Regions from separate parts of the Thauera mechernichensis genome, predicted to be linked through region 3. Evidence: riboswitches for the same ligand, from Rfam matches in the RefSeq annotation. Region 3 holds a riboswitch; each other region holds the start of a gene.

Region 1 (5,930 bases), on a different contig from region 3:
CGGCCACAAGACGAACCACAGGTTGCACACCATGATCACCCCCAGCCAGACGCCCAGCCCGAGCGGCGCCAGGCTGCCCTGCAGGCTGAGTGCATCGAACAACCAGCCGCGCTCCCACAGGATCGCCAGGCCGGTTCCCAGCACCACCAGCGAGCCATGGCGGAAGGTGCCGTGCTCGCGCTGCATGAGCGCACGCTGGCGCGGGCTGTCCGGGTCGGACAGGTCGGCGGCGGTGAGCGGGACGTAGCGCGCGCGCGTGACCGCGGTGGCGTAGTTGTGTCCGACCCACACCAGTGCGCCAAGCACATGCAGCCAGCGCGCCACCGTCTCGAACAGGATCTCCATCGTCATCCGCCTAGCCCGACACGCGCAGCAGTAGCGTCAGCACTGCAGTGAGCACGACGCCATACGCCACCGTCACCACCGAGGAGTCAAACACACGCAGCAGCAGGTCAGACATCGGACGGCTCCACGACGGCAACGGCAAGGTCCGCGCGCCCGGCAGCGCCACAACCTCCGCCCGTGCCGCCGCCTTCGCCGAGCAGGCGCGAGTTGCGATCGTTGCGCAGCACGAGCGGCTGGATCCTGCGCCCGGGTGCGTGCGCCTTGGCGATCGCCTCGGCAATCAGGTGGTGGTGCGGCGAGCGCGAACAGGCGGGGTCGGTGTTTGCTGCGTCGCCGGTGAGCAGGAAGGCCTGGCAGCGGCAGCCGCCGAAGTCCTTCTCCTTCTCGTCGCAGCTGCGGCAGGTCGTGCTCATCCACTCGTCGCCGCGAAATTTCCGGAAGGTCGGCGACTCGTTCCACAGCCACGCCAGGCTCTTGTCGCGGATGCTGGGAAATTCCAGCCCCTCGATGACGCGCGCCTCCTGGCAGGGCATGGCAACACCGTCGGGCGCAATGGTGAGGTGGATCGAGCCCCAGCCGTTCATGCACGCCTTGGGGCGGCCCTCGTAATAGTCGGGGATGACGAAGTAGATCGTCATGCGGTCGCCAAGACGTTCGCGCGCGGCCTGGACCGCACGTTCGGCGGCCTGCAGTTGCTCGCGCGTCGGCAGCAGTTCGTCGCGATTGACCATCGCCCAGTTGTAGTACTGGATGTTGGCAAACTCGAGGTAATCGACGCCGATTTCCTCGGCCAGGCGCAGGATGTCCTCAACCTGGCCGATGTTCTGGCGGAACACCGGCACATTGAGCACCATCGGGAAGCCATGCGCCTTGATCATGTGCGCGACCTTCACCTTGAGGTCGTGCGCCCGCGCACCAACCAGGGTGTCGGTGAGTTCGCGCTCGCTCGACTGCAGCGAAAGCTGGATCTGGTTGAGGCCGGCGGCCTTGAGCGCGCTGAGGCGCGCCTCGCTCAGGCCGACACCCGAGGTGATCAGGTTGGTGTAGTAGCCCAGTGCGCGCGCATCGGCGACCAGTTCCTCGAGGTCGTCGCGCAGCAGGGGCTCGCCACCGGTAAAACCGAGCTGCAGCGCGCCCAGTTCGCGGCCTTCGCGCAGCACGCGCTTCCACTCGGCGGTGGACAGCTCTGCGGTCTCGTCGCGGGCGTAATCGACCGGATTGCTGCACCACGGACACTTCAGCGGACAGCGGTAGGTGAGCTCGAGCACCAGCCACAGGGGCTTGCCCTGCCCATCAAGCCTGACGACGGATCCATCCTTTGGCACGGAACACCTCCAGGAATTTGTAGACGCCCTCGGCCACGCGTTCCTCGTCGCCCGGGTAGCGCTGCTGCAGCTCGGCGACGACTTCGGCGACGGTGTGTTTGCCGTCGCAGCGCTCGATGATGTCGCCGGCGGTCTGGTTGAGCTTGACGATGCCTTCCGGGTAGAGCAGGACATGGGCGTCCTGAGTGGGCTCCCAGCGGAAGAGATACATCGGGTTGAGCGCGTAGCGCTCGCCCGCGGCAGGCGGGCTGACGGCTGAGTCGTTCATGCGGGCATCCGCTCCGGGCAGGCGCCGGCCGGCCGCCCGCAGGCAGGCCGGGCGGCCGGACTTTCAGCGTACGTAGACGTAGGCGGTGACTTCGAAGCCGAGACGGATGTCGCAATAAGCGGGGTCGGTCCACTGCATGATGTGTCTCCTCTTGAATGATGGTGGCTGAACCGGCTTGTTTGCCGGCTCAGGGGCCATCATCCCGGTGACAGCAGCCGGCGGGATCCGCAGGATCGCGACCCCGCCATCGACGCGATCACCAGCGCGAACTGGCGAATATCATGATTCTTCCGCCACTGGCGCCGGTTTTGATGCAGATCAACGCAGAATCGGCACGACCTGGTCAATCGCCTCGACCAAGCGCTCACCCGCGGCATCTGCCCTGCCCTGCCAGCCATCGAAATGCAGCAGTTCGGGCAAGGGCACGCGCCTGAGCCAGCCGGCCGCCTCCAGTTCGGGGCGGGCATGGAAGTCGCGGACGTAGCCGATGCACAGGTAGGCGATGGGCACGATCTCGGGCGGAATGCCGAGTGCCTCACGCAGCGCCGGCGGGTGCAGGATGCTCACCCAGCCTACGCCGAGGTTCTCGGCCCGTGCCGCGAGCCACAGGTTCTGCACTGCACACACGGCGCTGTAGACGTCCATGGCGCCGATGTGGGTGCGGCCGATCACCACCGGGCCGTGACGGCTGCGATCGCAGGTGATGCAGATATTGACCGGCGACTCGAGGATGCCCTCGAGCTTGAGATTGCGGTAGGTGGCGCGCTTGCCCTCCTCGAACATCTGCTCGGCCTCGGCATGGGCGGCGAGGAAATCGGCATGGATCTTCGCGCGCACCGCGCGCGCGCGCACGACGATGAAATCCCACGGCTGCATGAAGCCCACCGAGGGCGCGTGATGGGCGGCCGTGAGCACGCGCGCCAGCACATCGTCCGGGATCGGGTCAGGGAGGAACTCGCCGCGTACGTCACGGCGGGTGTGGATGGCGCGATACACCGCGTCGCGCTCGGCGCTGCTGAACCGAGGGTTGGCCTGGAAACGGGTGTCCTGCGGCGGTGCGCAATGCACCTGGGTCTGGCTGCTCATGAAGTAGTCCCCTTGTCGACGAGCAGTGGGCAGCCGCCGACCAGACGGCTGCAGGAAACACTTCGAGGCCGGTCTTCCGGCTGCGGATCATCTCGTCCGGACGCCTTCCCGATCCTGACGACCAGTGGCTGGGCGAACCTTGCCCGGACAATCCCCTTCACGGCGCTGGGCGCGCGGCGGATTGGCACCGCCTTCCCGATTCTCCCGCGCAAAGCGCGGGCACCTCGAAGTCGAGAGGGCCAGATTCTAGCCACATGCCCGCCATCTCGCGACACCTGTGCGCTGGCTCGTGCCGCGGTATTGAGCCTGCCCCTTCACTCCACCCTTCACTCCCCCCTTCGCCGCCCGGCACGGTGCACCAGCTTGGTGACAGGCGCACCAACACAGTGCGCCCGGCGCATCTGCCATCGCGGCAGATCCAGTCAATCCGGGGCTTTCAAGGCGTTGAAGTGCATGGCACGGTCCGTGCTTAATGCAAACCAGCCCAGCACGCAAGGATGCGAACAGGGCTTGCCTCCGCCAACGCAGGTGGGGGCCGGCGGATACGAATACGTATGTCGTCGGCCATTTCCATCCGATGTCGAACCGCGTCCCGCGGAGGCCGTCATGCTTGAGCCGGACTCACCCCGTGCCCAGGTATCGCCAGGCCCAACGCGGGGCCGAATGAGTGATACCAGCATGAAGATCGTTCTCGTTGGCCATGGCATGGTCGGCCACAAGTTCCTCGAGGAACTCCGGCAACTGCAGATCCCCGGTGCGGAAGTCACCGTACTGTGCGAGGAGCCGCGGGTCGCCTACGACCGTGTGCACCTCTCCGAATTCTTCGCCGGCAAGACGGCGGAAGACCTCTCGCTGGTCGCCCCCGGCTTCTTCGCCGAGGCAGGCTTCACGCTTCGGCTGGGCAGCCGCGCGGCGGCGATCGACCGCCGCGCACGCACGGTGACGACGCAGGACGGCGTCACCCTGCCCTACGACAAGCTGGTGCTGGCCACGGGGTCCTATCCCTTCGTGCCACCGGTCAAGGGCAGCGAGCGCGACCAGTGCTTCGTCTATCGCACCATCGAGGACCTCGAGGCGATGAAGGCGGCTGGCGCGATCTCGCGCAAGGGCGTCGTGGTGGGCGGCGGCCTGCTCGGCCTGGAGTGCGCCAAGGCGCTGCGCGACCTCGGCCTCGAGACCCACGTCGTCGAATTCGCGCCCCGCCTGATGGCGGTGCAGGTGGACGACGAAGGCGGCCGCATCCTGCGCAACAAGATCGAGGCCCTGGGCGTGCAGGTGCACACCGAGCGCAACACGGTCGAGATCACCGACGGCCGCAGCGCCCGCCACCGCATGGTGTTTGCCGACGGTACCCACCTGGAGACCGACATGATCGTGTTCTCCGCCGGCATCCGTCCGCGCGACGAGCTCGCGCGCCAGAACGCACTGGCCGTCGGCGCCCGTGGCGGCATCGCGATCGACGACCACTGCCGCACCAGCGATGCGGCGATCCTCGCCATCGGCGAGTGCGCGGCCTGGCGCGACCAGACCTTCGGCCTGGTGGCCCCGGGCTACGAGATGGCGCGCATCGCCGCCCGCCAGCTGGCAGGTGACGCCCAGGCCGCCTTCGGCGGTGCGGACATGAGCACCAAGCTCAAGCTGATGGGCGTGGATGTGGCCAGCATCGGCGACGCCCACGGCAGGACGCCGGGCTGCCGCAGCTTCCGTTACGCCGACGAATGCAAGCAGGTCTACAAGAAGATCGTCGTCAGCGCCGACGGCAAGCACCTGCTCGGCGCAGTGCTGGTCGGCAACGCCGACGAGTACGGCACCTTGCTGCAGATGGCACTGAACAGCATCGCGCTGCCGGCCGACCCCGAGTTTCTGATCCTGCCCGCCAGCGACGGCAAGGCCAAACCCGGTCTCGGCGCCGACGCCCTGCCCGACAGCGCGCAGATCTGCTCCTGCAACAACGTGAGCAAGGGCCAGATCTGCGCGGCGGTCGGCGAAGGCGCAACCACCATCGGCGAGATCAAGGCCTGCACCAAGGCCGGCGCCACCTGTGGTGGCTGCGTGCCACTGGTCACCCAGGTCATGAAGGCCGAGATGGCCCGCCTCGGCCTGTCGGTGAACAACCACCTGTGCGAGCACTTCCCCTACTCGCGCCAGGAGCTCTACCACCTGATCCGCGTCGGCGAAATCAGGAGTTTCGAGGACCTGCTCGCGCGCCACGGCCAGGGCCTGGGCTGCGACATCTGCAAACCGACGGCGGCGTCGATCTTCGCCTCGTGCTGGAACGACTTCGTGCTCAAGGGCGAGCTTGCCAGCCTGCAGGACAGCAACGACTACTTCCTCGGCAACATCCAGAAGGACGGTACCTATTCGGTGGTGCCGCGCATGCCCGGTGGCGAGGTCACGCCGGAGGGGCTGATCGCAGTCGGCCAGGTGGCGAAGAAGTACGGCCTGTACACCAAGATCACCGGCGGCCAGCGGGTGGATCTGTTCGGCGCCCGCGTCGAGCAGCTGCCGGCGATCTGGGAAGAACTGATCGCCGCCGGCTTCGAGTCCGGCCATGCCTACGGCAAGTCGCTGCGCACGGTGAAAAGCTGCGTCGGCAGCACCTGGTGCCGCTACGGCGTGGATGACTCCGTGGGGCTGGCGATCGAACTGGAGAACCGCTACAAGGGACTGCGCGCACCGCACAAGATCAAGTTCGGCGTCTCGGGCTGCACGCGCGAATGCGCCGAGGCCCAGGGCAAGGACGTCGGCATCATCGCCACCGAGCGCGGCTGGAACCTCTACGTGTGCGGCAACGGCGGCATGAAGCCGCGCCATGCCGAGCTGATCGCCTCCGACCTCGACAAGGCCGCCCTGGTGCGCCTGATCGACCGCTTCCTGATGTTCTACGTGCGCACGGCCGACCGCCT
Region 2 (5,930 bases), on a different contig from region 3:
TTCACCACGGTGAACTCGCCGGACAGGTTGGATTTGACGTAGAGGTTCTGATACGGGGGCTCGATGCTGGCCGAGACGCCGATGATGTTGGAGATGGTCGCGGTCGGCGCGATGGCGACGCAGTTCGAGTTGCGCATGCCGTAACGGGCGATCCGGTCGCGCAGGGGGCCCCAGTCGAGCGTGCCGCTGCGGTCTACTTCGAGCAGGGCACCGCCTTCGGCGGCGCTCGCGCTGTTGCGTCCGCGACCCTCGGCCAGCAGCGCGAGGCTGTCCTGCGGCAGGATGCCGCGATCCCACAGGCTACCGCGGAAGCTGGAGTACGGTCCGCGCGCCTCGGCCAGTTCCGTCGAGGCCCAGTAGGCGGCGTGGCAGACGGCTTCCATCGAGCGGTCGGCGAACTCGACCGCGGCGTCCGATGCGTAGGCCAGGCCCATCGTGTGCAGGGCGTCGGCGAAGCCCATGATGCCCAGGCCGACGGGGCGGTGGCGCAGGTTGGCAGCGCGCGCCTTGGGCGTGGCGTAGTAGTTGAGGTCGATGACGTTGTCGAGCAGGCGCATGGTGACGCGTATGGTGCGCTGCAGTTTGTCGTGGTCCAGCGTCCAGCGTCCGTCACCGTCGCGCACAAGATGGGCAGGCAGGTTAACTGAGCCCAGATTGCATACTGCGGTCTCGTCAGCCGAGGTGTTGAGCGTGATCTCGGTGCACAGGTTCGAGCCATGCACCACGCCCGCGTGCTGCTGCGGCGAGCGCAGGTTGCAGGCGTCCTTGAAGGTGATCCACGGATGGCCGGTCTCGAACAGCATGGTCAGCATCTTGCGCCACAGCTGGATGGCGGGCAGGCGCTTGAAGAGGCGGATCTCGCCGCGCTCGGCACTGGCCTCGTAGGCGCAGTAGGCCGCCTCGAAGTCCTGGCCGTAGCGCTCGTGCAGGTCGGGCACGTCGACAGGCGAGAACAGCGTCCATTCTGCGTTTTCCAGCACGCGCTTCATGAACAGGTCGGGAATCCAGTTCGCGGTGTTCATGTCGTGCGTGCGGCGGCGCTCGTCGCCGGTGTTCTTTCGCAGTTCGAGAAACTCCTCGATGTCGAGGTGCCAGGTCTCGAGGTAAGCGCACACCGCGCCCTTGCGCTTGCCGCCCTGGTTGACCGCCACTGCGGTGTCGTTGACCACCTTCAGAAAGGGAATCACGCCCTGGCTCTGGCCGTTGGTGCCCTTGATGCGGCTGCCGAGCGCACGCACGGCCGTCCAGTCGTTGCCCAGGCCACCTGCGAACTTCTGCAGCAGGGCGTTCTCCTTGATCGACTGGTAGATGTCTTCCAGGCTGTCGGCCACCGTCGTCAGGTAGCACGATGACAGTTGCGAATGCCGGGTGCCGCTGTTGAACAGCGTCGGCGTGCTGCTCATGAAATCGAAGCTCGACAGCAGCTCATAGAACGCAATGGCCTGCGCCTCGCGGTCGATCTCGTTGATCGCGAGACCCATCGCCACGCGCATGAAGAAGGTCTGCGGCAGTTCGATACGGCGCTCGCTGACGTGCAGGAAGTAGCGGTCGTACAGCGTCTGCAGGCCAAGGTAGTCGAACTGCAGGTCGCGCTCGGGGCGCAGCGCAGCTGCGAGGCGCGCAAGGTCGAAGTCGGCCAGGCGCGGGTCGAGCAGTTCGGCATCGATGCCGCGGCGAATGAGGGTCGGCAGGCAGGCGGCATAGCCGAGTTCGGGATCGGCCATGTCGGCCTGGGAGGCCTCATGCCCGAGCACCTCCACGCGGATGGTCGCCAGCAGAAGGCGGGCGGCGACGCGGCCGTAATCCGGCTCGCGTTCGGTCAGTGTGCGTGCCGCCAGCACCAGCGCCTGGCGCACGGCTGCGATCGGTACGCCGTCGTAGAGGTTGTGCAAGGCGTGCTCGAGCACGGTGTCGGCGGACACGCCGTCCAGCCCCGCGCAGGCTTCGCGGCAAGCGGCGAGCAGGGCGCCGCGGTCGAGTGGGCGGCGCGCTTCGCCGTCGACGACGTGCAGCACGGCGAGTGCACCGTGGGTTTGCGCGTGCGCGCCTTGCTCGGCGGCGCGCTCGGCGGCACGACGCTCGCGGTAGAGCACATAGGCGCGGGCGACGTCGTGCTCGCCCGAGCGCATCAGGGCCAGTTCGACCTGGTCCTGGATGTCTTCGATGTGCAGCATGCCGCCGTCGGGCAGGCGGCGTGTCAGCGCGCCCACGACCGTGTCGGTGAGGCGCGCAACGATGTCGCGTACGCGCGAGGAGGCGGCGCCCTGGCGGCCCTCGACGGCGAGGAAAGCCTTGGTCATGGCGACGGTGATCTTGTTGGGGTCGAAGGCGACGACGGTGCCGTTGCGGCGGATGACCTGGAAGGCGTTGAGCTGCACTGAGTCCATCAGTGCCACGGAGGGAAGTCGGTCCACAGTGGGGTCCTCTTGTGAGTAAGTGCGAATGGCAGCCGGTGGCTGAAAGGCGAGGCTTGCGGGTGAGTGGCCGGTACTTGCCGCCTCACGCTGCGGTGCGGCGTTGCGGCTGGGCCGCAACTGCGGCCAGAGGCCGGCCGTTGGCAGGCAGGTCCAGCGTCAGGGGCGCATCGAGGATGCCGCCGGGCCTGCGGAAGCCGGTGGCCGCAGCCATATGCAGAACGGCCGGGCTGATGCTGTGACAGATGATCCGAGATGCCGGCAGGGTGCGGGCCAGCGCAATCACATGGCCGAACAGCGCGCGCCCGAGGCCTCGCATGCGGTAGTCAGGGCTGACGCTGAGACCGAAGTCGAGGGCTCCGTCACGCACGCCGGCATGTGCGAGGGCGATGACGGCACCTTGTGCGGTGCACAGGCCATGGATATGGTCGCCGGCGAAGTCGAGTGTGCTGACATAGGCCGCGATACCCTCGTCGCGGATGCCGTGGCTGAAGCGCAGCATGCGGTCTTCCGCGTCGAGGCCGAGCAAGTGCGCGAGGATGCGTGGTGCGTCGGGCACGGCGAAGCGGTGCATCGGGCGCAAGGCCGTGGCCGGCAGGTCGGCGGCGAGTGGCTTCAGCTGCTGGGCGGAGCGGGCAGGAGCAGGCATGGCGGAGATCCGGTGCGGGCAGGGCGGATCTCCGACGGACAGGCGTGCGGCGCCATGCGCACGGACGCGCCGTGCGCTGCACTCGAGCCGTCAGGAAAACGAGCAAGTGAAATGGTGTGAGCCATGCCTCTTGTCAGGGACACCCCGCCCCAAACTGTTGAAGGTGATGTGCATGGCAGGTCTCCTGGCTCACGGGTCATCGCCTTGCGCCAGCCTTCCCGGAAAGATTCCAGTGGCAGAGAGGGCGCAGGACTCGCCGATTACAGTTGCGGGGGCAGCTCCGGGTTGAGCGCGCGGGGCGCGGCACCGGATTCCCTTTTAATCCCCCTTGCGGGGGAACCATAAGCGTCGAGGACTCTAATTGGATGCCCGGGGGGTGTCAAGTTGCCGGCCTGTATATAGTGCTCGTTACGTTCTGCTCTACTAAATGTTGTTTGTCGCGTCAGAAAGCGTCGCCGGGCACGCGCACCGCGCCTTCCATCAGCACGCGGGCCGTGCGGCTCATGACGGCCCTGGAGACCTGCCACTCGCCATCGACCAGCCGCGCCTGGGCGCCTACGCGCAGGGTGCCTGAGGGGTGGCCGAAGCGGACCGAATCGCGCTCACCGCCACCGGCGGCGAGATTGACCAGCGTACCGGGAACGGCCGCAGCGGTGCCGATGGCCACTGCGGCGGTACCCATCATGGCGTGGTGCAGCTTGCCCATCGACAGCGCGCGTACGAGCAGGTCGACGTCCCCGGCCCGTATCGCCTTGCCGCTGGCGGCGAGGTAGTCCCTGGGTGGGGCAACAAACGCGATCTTTGGCGTGTGCTGGCGGGTGGCGGCCTCTTCAGGGGTCTTGATCAGGCCCATGCGCAGCGCGCCGGCCACCCGGATCTTCTCGAGGCGTGCGAGCGCTTCCGGATTGCCGTTGATGTCTTCGCGCAGCTCGGTGCCCCGGTAGCCGATATCCTCGGCGTTGACGAACACCGTGGGGATGCCGGCGCTGATCAGCGTCGCCTTCAGGCTGCCGACGTCGGGCACCTCGAGCTCGTCGACCAGATTGCCGGTGGGGAACATCGACCCGCCCCCGTTCTCGCCAGCGCCGTCCTCGGACGGGTCAAGGAACTCCAGCACGATCTCGGCTGCCGGGAAGGTCACGCCGTCCAGTTCGAAGTCACCGGTCTCCTGCACCTGACCGTCGGTGACCGGGACATGGGCGATGATGGTCTTGCCAATGTTGGCCTGCCAGATGCGTACCGCGCACACGCCGTTCCGCGGCACGCGTGCCGGGTCGACCAGGCCGGCGTGGAGGGCGAAGGCGCCGGCGGCGGTGGACAGGTTGCCGCAGTTGCCCGACCAGTCCACGAGCGCCTTGTCGATCGCGACCTGGCCGTAGAGGTAATCCACGTCGTGGTCGGGGCGGCTGCTCTTCGCCAGGATCACGCACTTGCTGGTGCTGGAGGTGGCGCCCCCCATGCCGTCGATGTGAGCGGCATAGGGGTCGGGGCTGCCGATGATGCGCAGGAACAGGCGGTCGCGCGCCTCGCCTGGCTCCTTACAGCGCTCGGGCAGGTCCTGCAGGCGGAAGAACACGCCCTTGCTGGTGCCGCCGCGCATGTAGGTGGCGGGGATCCTGATCTGCGCTGCTTGGGGCATATCGAACGCTCCTGTTCGGCCGTCGTAGCCGGGCCGCCGCGTCAGCCCGCAGCACCCGCCGCCGGCTGCGCGATACGGGCTTCGCGGATCGGCAGGTTGATGACCGCGGCGAGCGCGGCGAGCGCCATGTCGGCGTACCACATCCAGCGGTAGTCGCCGAACTCCACCAGGGCCAGCCCGCCCAGCCAGGCGCCGAAGAAGGCACCCACCTGGTGCGACAGCAGGGTGAGGCCGAACAGGGTGCCGAGGTAGCGCACGCCGAACAGCTTGCCCACCAGCGTGGCCGTGGGTGGCACAGTGGCCAGCCAGGTGAAGCCGAGGCCGGCGGCGAATACGTAGAACACCCAGGGCGCGGACGGCATCGCCAGGTACCACGCGATCAGCAGCACGCGCGAGCCGTACATGGCCGCCAGCACGTACTTGCTGCGGTAGCGCGATACGCAGGCGCCGGCGTAGAGGCTGCCGAAGATGTTGGCCAGGCCGATGATGGCCAGAGACCAGCTCGCTACCGCAGGCGGCAGGCCGCACAGGTCCACCTCGCCCGGCAGGTGGGTAACGAGGAAGGCGATGTGGAAGCCGCAGGTGAAGAAGCCCAGGTGCAGCAGCAGGTAGCTGCGGTCGCGCATCGCGTCTCCGATCGCACGCCCGATACCCTGGTCGTCGGCGTGCTGTTCCGCGCGCGGCGCCGCGCGGGTGAGCTTGCCGACCAGCGGCAGCGCGGCCAGGCTCATGAGCGCCATTGCCCACAGTGCGTTGATCCAGCCGAAGGTCTGGATCAGCTTTTGCAGCAGCGGTGCGAACACGAACTGGCCGAAGGAGCCGCCTGCGTTGATGACCCCGGAGGCCGAGCCGCGCGCCTCGGCCGGCAGGCGCTGGGCTGCGGCGCCGATCAGCACCGAAAAGCTCGCCGCACCCGCGCCGAGTTGCATCACCAGACCCATCGCGATGGTGAGGCCGAAGGCCGAGTCCACCATGGGAATCGCCGCCGTGCCCAAGGCAAGCAGCACGATTGCGGCGAGCAGCACCGGGCGCGGCCCATGGCGGTCGGCCACTGCCCCCGCCAGGGGCTGGATGGCGCCCCAGGTGAGCTGGCCGATGGCCATCGCCAGGCTGATGGCTGCGATCCCCAGGCCGGTGGCGCTGTTGATCGGGCTCACGAACAGGCCGAGCGACTGGCGCGTGCCCATGGTGATCATGAGGATACCGGCCGCGGCCAGCGTGGTGATCA
Region 3 (5,930 bases):
CGTCGCGGATCTGCGCCTCCTTGAGTTCGCACAGGTAGGCGTCGGTACGGTTGAGCAGCAGCTGCTCGTCCTCGGTCGTGGCCGGCGCGGCCAGGCCGAGGTCGCGGTGCAAGTCGTGGCGCAGGATGTGGTCGAGGATCTGGCGGCGCAGCAGGTCGGCGCGGCTGCGGTCGAGCATGACCGCCTCGTAGTACTCGTCGACCATGCGCTCGAGGTCGCGCGTCGGGCCGTAGCTCTCGGCACGCGTCAGCGGCGGCATCAGGTGGTCGATGATGACCGCCTGCGCACGGCGCTTGGCCTGGGTGCCCTCACCCGGATCATTGACGATGAAGGGATACAGGTGCGGCATCGGCCCGAACACCAGATCCGGCCAGCACGTCTCGGACAGCGCAACGCTCTTGCCCGGCAGCCACTCCAGGTTGCCGTGCTTGCCCACGTGCACGATAGCGTCGCAGCGCCAGTGCGCGCGCAGCCACAGGTAGAAGGCAAGGTAATGATGCGGCGGCACGAGGTCGGGATCGTGGTAGCTCGCCATCGGGTCGAGCTGGTAGCCGCGCGCGGGCTGGATGCCAACGAAGACCTGGCCGCAGCGCAGGCCGGCGATCATGAAGCGCCCTTGACGCAGCATCGGGTCGGTTTCGGGCGCCCCCCAGCGCTGGACGATGGCCTCACGGCAGGCCGCCGGCAGGCACTCGAGGAAGCTCAGGTAGTCGGCCAGCGCCAGGCTCTGCTGCGCCGGTCGCAGCGCCCAGTTGTCGGGGTCGTTGGTGATGCCCGCGCGCAGCTGCGCCATCAGCGCCTCGCCGTCGGCAGGACGGTCGGACACCGCGTAGCCCTCGGCCTGCAGGCGATCGAGAATGGCGAGCACCGAGGCCGGGGTATCGAGGCCGACGCCGTTGCCCAGCCGGCCGTCGCGCACCGGGTAGTTGGCGAGGATGAGGGCAAGGCGCTTGTCAGCGTTGGCCAGGGTGCGCAACCGGCACCAGCGCTGCGCCAGTTCGGCCACGAAATCCATGCGCCCGGGCTCGGGGCGGTACTGCACGACGTCGCTCTGCGTCGCCTCGCAGCGGTGGTCGAGCCCCTTGAAGCTCACCGCACGCGTGATGATGCGGCCGTCGACCTCGGGCATGGCGATGTGCATGGCGATGTCGCGCGGCGCCAGCCCGTGGGGGTCGGCGCGCCATAGTGCCTCGTTGCCGCCGGAGAGCACCAATTGCAGTACCGGCACGTCGCCCGCAAGCGCATGGTCGCCGGGCTCATCGAGCGCGGCGCGCGAGAACGCGGTGGTGTTGAGGATGAGCGCTGCGCCCTGCTCGGTCGCCAGCGCACGCAGGCTGTCGATGCACTGCGGATCCTTGAGCGAGGTTACGGCGAGCGGCAGCGGATTCATGCCGCGCGCCTGCAAGGCGGCGCACAAGGCGGCGAAGGCGGCGGTATTGCCGGCCTGCAGATGGGCACGGTAGAACAGCACGGGCACGCAGGGAGCACCGTCCTCCCAGTCGGCCTGCCAGTGCGCGAGCGCCCCGAGATCGTGCGCAGGATGGAAGACCGCCACCGCGGGCAAGGGGCGCGGCGGTTCGGGCACATCATCCAGGCCAAAGAACTGCGCACCGATGAAACGATAGAAATTGCGCGCATTCGCCGGCCCGCCCTCGCGCAGGTAGCGCCATAGCGTGCGTGCAAGCTCGACGTCGACACTGCCCTTCATGAGCAGGTTGGTGTCCTCGGTCGCATCGCCCGAGAACATCACCAACGCGATGCCATGTGCCCGGCACACCTGGCCAACCTGCTCGGTGCCGTAGGGCCAGTAGCTCTCACCGCCGAGATGGTCGATGACGACCACCCGCGCGTGCTGCAGCACCTCGTCGAGGTAGAGGTCCACCGACGCAGGCTGACGCAGATGCAGGAGGTTGGCCAGGCGCACGCTCGGGAACCCCTCCCCGGGGCAGGCCGCGGCGAGCAGGGCCAGGGTTGTGTCGGCAGCGCTGAGGATGACGATGTCAGCCGGGTCCTGCGCGATGCGCGTGACCACCGCGTCGTCCTCCACGAAGCCTCCGGCCTGTGCCGCCAGCAGGTGCATGTCAGGCGGTCTCGACCGCTTCGGCAACGGCGAGCGCAGCCGCCAGCGCGCTGGCGTCGAGGTCCTCGCCGATCAGCACCAGGCGGGTACGCGGCGTCTCGTCCGCCAGCCAGCGCCGGTCGAAGTAGCTGTCGAAGCGCCGGCCGACGCCATGCACGACCAGGCGCATCGGCTTGCCCGGCAGGGCCACGAAGCCCTTGATGCGGTAGATGGTGTGGGCCTGAACCAGATCATGGAGGATGGCAAGCAGGCGCTCGCGATCGACCGCGGGCAGCTCGACCGAGACCGACTGGAAGGCGTCGTGGTCGTGGTCGTGGGCTTCGCCCTCTTCATGGTCGTGGTGGCTCGCACGCAGGTGGATGTTGTCCTCGGCGGCAGCGCCCAGGCCAAGGACGAGGTCGAGGTCGATACGCCCGTGCTCGCTCGCGACCACCTTCACTGCGGGCGGCAGTTCCTCGCGTACCAGGGCCTCGACGGTAGCGCGTGCCGTCTCGTCGGCAAGATCGGTCTTGGACAGGATCACCAGATCGGCTGCCGACAGCTGGTCCTCGAAGAGCTCGTGCAGCGGCGACTCGTGGTCGAGGTTGGGGTCGGCTCGGCGCTGCACGTCCACGGCCTGCGGGTTGGCCGCGAACTGGCCGGCCGCGGCGGCGGGCACGTCCACAACGGTGATCACCGCGTCCACGGTGCAGGCGTTGCGGATCTCGGGCCAGTTGAAGGCCTGCACCAGCGGCTTGGGCAGGGCGAGGCCGGAGGTCTCGATGAGGATGTGGTCGATGTCGTCGCGGCGTGCGATGAGCTCGCGCATCACCGGGTAGAACTCCTCCTGAACGGTGCAGCACAGGCAACCGTTGGCCAGCTCATAGAGCTGGCCAGCACGCTCGCCCCCCTCATCCTCGCAGCCGATGCCGCAGCCGCGCAGGATCTCACCGTCGATGCCGAGCTCACCGAACTCGTTGACGATGACGGCGATTCGCCGCCCGCCCGCATGGGCGAGGATGTGGCGCAGCAGGGTCGTCTTGCCGCTGCCGAGGAAGCCGGTGACGATGGTGGCGGGGATCTTGGGGCGAATGCTCATCGGGATGCTCCGGAGGCGCGAGGGTGTGATCGCAGGATGTGTGCGGCAGGCAAGCGCCAGGCGCTCAGAAGTCGATGCCGGCCTGGGCCTTCACCCCGGCCTTGAAGGCGTGCTTGCGGTCGGCGATCTCGCTGACCGTGTCGGCCAGGTCGACGAGTTCGGGCTTGGCTGCGCGACCGGTAATGATCACGGTCTGCTTCGGCGGGCGGGCGCGCACCGCGGCGAGCACCTGTTCGGTGTCGAGGTAGTTGTACTTGAGCATGTAGGTGAGTTCGTCGAGCACGACGAGGCTCAGCGCCGGGTCGGCGAGCATGGCGACGGCCTGCGCCCAGGCTTCGTCGGCGGCGCGCTTGTCGGCGTCCCAGTTCTGCGTGTTCCAGGTGAAGCCGGTGGCCATCGCGTGGTAGCGCACGGCGCAGGCGCCCGGGTTGCGCTGCAGGAAGGCCACCTCGCCGGTAGCATGGGTGCCCTTGATGAACTGCACCACGCCCGCTTGCTGGCCATGGCCGAGTGCACGATAGAGGGTGCCGAAGGCGGAGGTCGTCTTGCCCTTGCCGTTGCCGGTGATCAGGATGACGATGCCGCGTTCTTCCTGCGCGCGCTCGATGGCCGCATCGACCACCTCCTTCTTGCGCTGCATGCGTTCGTTGTGGCTGTGCTTCCTGTTCTCATCCATCGTTCCGCGCTCCAAGTCTTCCAAGGTGTAAGCGGAGGGCGGAACAATGGCGACAGCATGAACGCGTGCGATACCGCAGAGACTCGGATCGGGCAGGACGCGGGCGGATCAGGGATCCGCTCAAGCAGTCGGCATTTGCCCGCACCCCGGGGCACTTACCTGTCTGATCGAGCGGGTCGGTCTTCTGGCTCACCTTCGTCCGGTTGCCATCGCCTTCCCGGAGCAGTGTGCTCCAGTGGCATTGATTGATGGCACCGTCAGGCTTACAGCAGCGGGGGCTGCGCCGGAATGGCGGGCCTATGGCCTCGCTTCACCGGACTTCCCGTTTCACACCCGGATGAGGACTCATCCAGGCGCTCCCGTTCGATACGGGGCGGACTATACGCCGCCGCAGTCCCACAGGGCAAGCCGTCTTGCTGCCGGCATGCCCCATGCGGGTATTCAGTTCAGTCGGCGATGAGGGATTCGGCAGGCACACCGACCCGCACATTGCCCCAGTGCCGGCCACCCACCATGATCGGCATGGCGATGTCGCACAGCACCTCGCCGGTGTCACGCAGATAGGTCTGCAACAACATCGACTCGGTATTGCGCGCCGCGCGCAGTTCGGGTGGGCGGTCGAACTTGCGGCAGGTACGGTTGCCGACCAGATCGGCCTCGTAATTGCCGGTCAACGGCTTGGAAAACTTGCTGTTGTGGGTCGACAGGTAGCTGTCGGTATTGACCGCCACGGCAAACGCTGCGCCTTGCGCGGCATTGAGGCTGCCGTCGAGGATGGCCTGGCAGCGGCGGGTGAACTCCTCGCCCCAGCTCACCTTGAACTTGGGCGGGTTGGTGCCGGCCATCGGCGTATAGCGACGATCGAAGACATCGACGTGGTTGGCCGCCATCTGCTCGAGCTGTTCCTGGATGCGGTCGCGGAAGATGCGGGTCTGGTCGACCACCTGGTCAAAGGTCCCGCGGCCGATCTTGAAGCGCGACACCAGTTCCTGTACCGCCTCGGTCGCCTTGGTCAGCCCGACCGTTCGCTGCTCGCTGTCCTGCATCTGCTCGCCAACCTTGGCCGACAGCTGGTTGATGGCGGTGACACTCTCGTGCACGCGGGCATTGGTGCTGCTCAACGACTCCATCGCGCTGGCGATCTGGCTCAGCTGCTGTCCTGTGGCTTCGAACTCGCCGACCATGTGCTCGAACTGACGCGCAGAGCGCTCGACCACCGTCCGCGTATCCTGCACGTCGACATTGATGATCTCGTTCTCGCTGCGGGTGTTCGCCACCAGGCCCAGCATGCCATTGATGTTGCCTACGATCTCCTCGGTGGCCTTGTTGACGCGCTCGGCCAGCTTGCGCACCTCGTCCGCGACCACGGCAAAGCCACGCCCCGCCTCGCCGGCACGCGCTGCCTCGATCGCGGCATTGAGCGCCAGCAGATTGGTCTGGTCTGCGATCTCGCGAATCAGCACGGCGATCTGCTTGACACTCTCCGAACGCGTGGACAGGTCGTCCACCGTGGTGTTGAACCTGAGCACCTTGTCGCTGACGGTGTTGATCTTGCCCGCAATCTCCTGCATCTCGACCAGCGAATCACGCGCAATGGCAAGGTTGGCGTTGGTCGAGTCGGTGATCTGGTGCGCACTGTGGGAGACGTCATCAATCGCCGCCGTGGAGGCGGTGCTGGTTTCGAAAACCTGAGTGGTCATGCGCTCCTGCTCGCGCGCGCCTGCGGCCGACTCCTCGATGCGCAGCTTGACCTGCACGGCCTCGCGCGCAATCTTGACGCTCATGTTCCGCACTTCGCCGATGATCTCGCGCATGCGGTCGGCAAAGCGGTTGTAACCGAGGGCCAGGTCGCGGAGTTCGTCATGACTGCTCACCGGCAGGTTGCGCGAGAAGTCACCTTCGCCGCGCGCGATCTCTTCGAACACGCCACAGATGGCGCGCACCGGACGCACGATCAGGTGGCGCATGTAGAGGATGTGTCCGACCGTCATCACCAGCGCAAGGGCGCTCAGGAAGACCGCAATGACGAAGCCCTTGTCCAGCATCGCCGTAATGCCGGCCGCTGCCTCGGGCCCTCGTGCAATGAGACGCTCGAT

The links. Region 3 has a riboswitch for cobalamin ahead of cobO (cob(I)yrinic acid a,c-diamide adenosyltransferase). Riboswitches for the same ligand answer to the same signal wherever they lie in the genome.
Region 1: linked by a shared signal. The riboswitch ahead of bluB (5,6-dimethylbenzimidazole synthase) and the one ahead of cobO (cob(I)yrinic acid a,c-diamide adenosyltransferase) in region 3 are both predicted to bind cobalamin.
Region 2: linked by a shared signal. The riboswitch ahead of P7F68_RS02710 (GNAT family N-acetyltransferase) and the one ahead of cobO (cob(I)yrinic acid a,c-diamide adenosyltransferase) in region 3 are both predicted to bind cobalamin.

What each region holds. Positions count from the first base shown of each region.
Region 1 is NZ_JARQZE010000001.1:209,952-215,881, forward strand. Features, by position in the region: gene P7F68_RS01080 (hypothetical protein) at 1-351, opposite strand, end outside; gene pqqE (pyrroloquinoline quinone biosynthesis protein PqqE) at 453-1,670, opposite strand; gene pqqD (pyrroloquinoline quinone biosynthesis peptide chaperone PqqD) at 1,639-1,938, opposite strand; gene pqqA (pyrroloquinoline quinone precursor peptide PqqA) at 2,002-2,139, opposite strand; gene bluB (5,6-dimethylbenzimidazole synthase) at 2,257-3,024, opposite strand; cobalamin riboswitch at 3,074-3,266, opposite strand; gene nirB (nitrite reductase large subunit NirB) at 3,703-5,930, shown strand, end outside.
Region 2 is NZ_JARQZE010000001.1:570,424-576,353, reverse strand. Features, by position in the region: gene P7F68_RS02715 (ribonucleoside-diphosphate reductase subunit alpha) at 1-2,387, opposite strand, end outside; gene P7F68_RS02710 (GNAT family N-acetyltransferase) at 2,500-3,063, opposite strand; cobalamin riboswitch at 3,221-3,422, opposite strand; gene prpF (2-methylaconitate cis-trans isomerase PrpF) at 3,506-4,702, opposite strand; gene P7F68_RS02700 (MFS transporter) at 4,744-5,930, opposite strand, start outside.
Region 3 is NZ_JARQZE010000005.1:127,060-132,989, reverse strand. Features, by position in the region: gene cobN (cobaltochelatase subunit CobN) at 1-2,080, opposite strand, end outside; gene cobW (cobalamin biosynthesis protein CobW) at 2,082-3,158, opposite strand; gene cobO (cob(I)yrinic acid a,c-diamide adenosyltransferase) at 3,223-3,834, opposite strand; cobalamin riboswitch at 3,992-4,212, opposite strand; gene P7F68_RS09315 (methyl-accepting chemotaxis protein) at 4,281-5,930, opposite strand, start outside.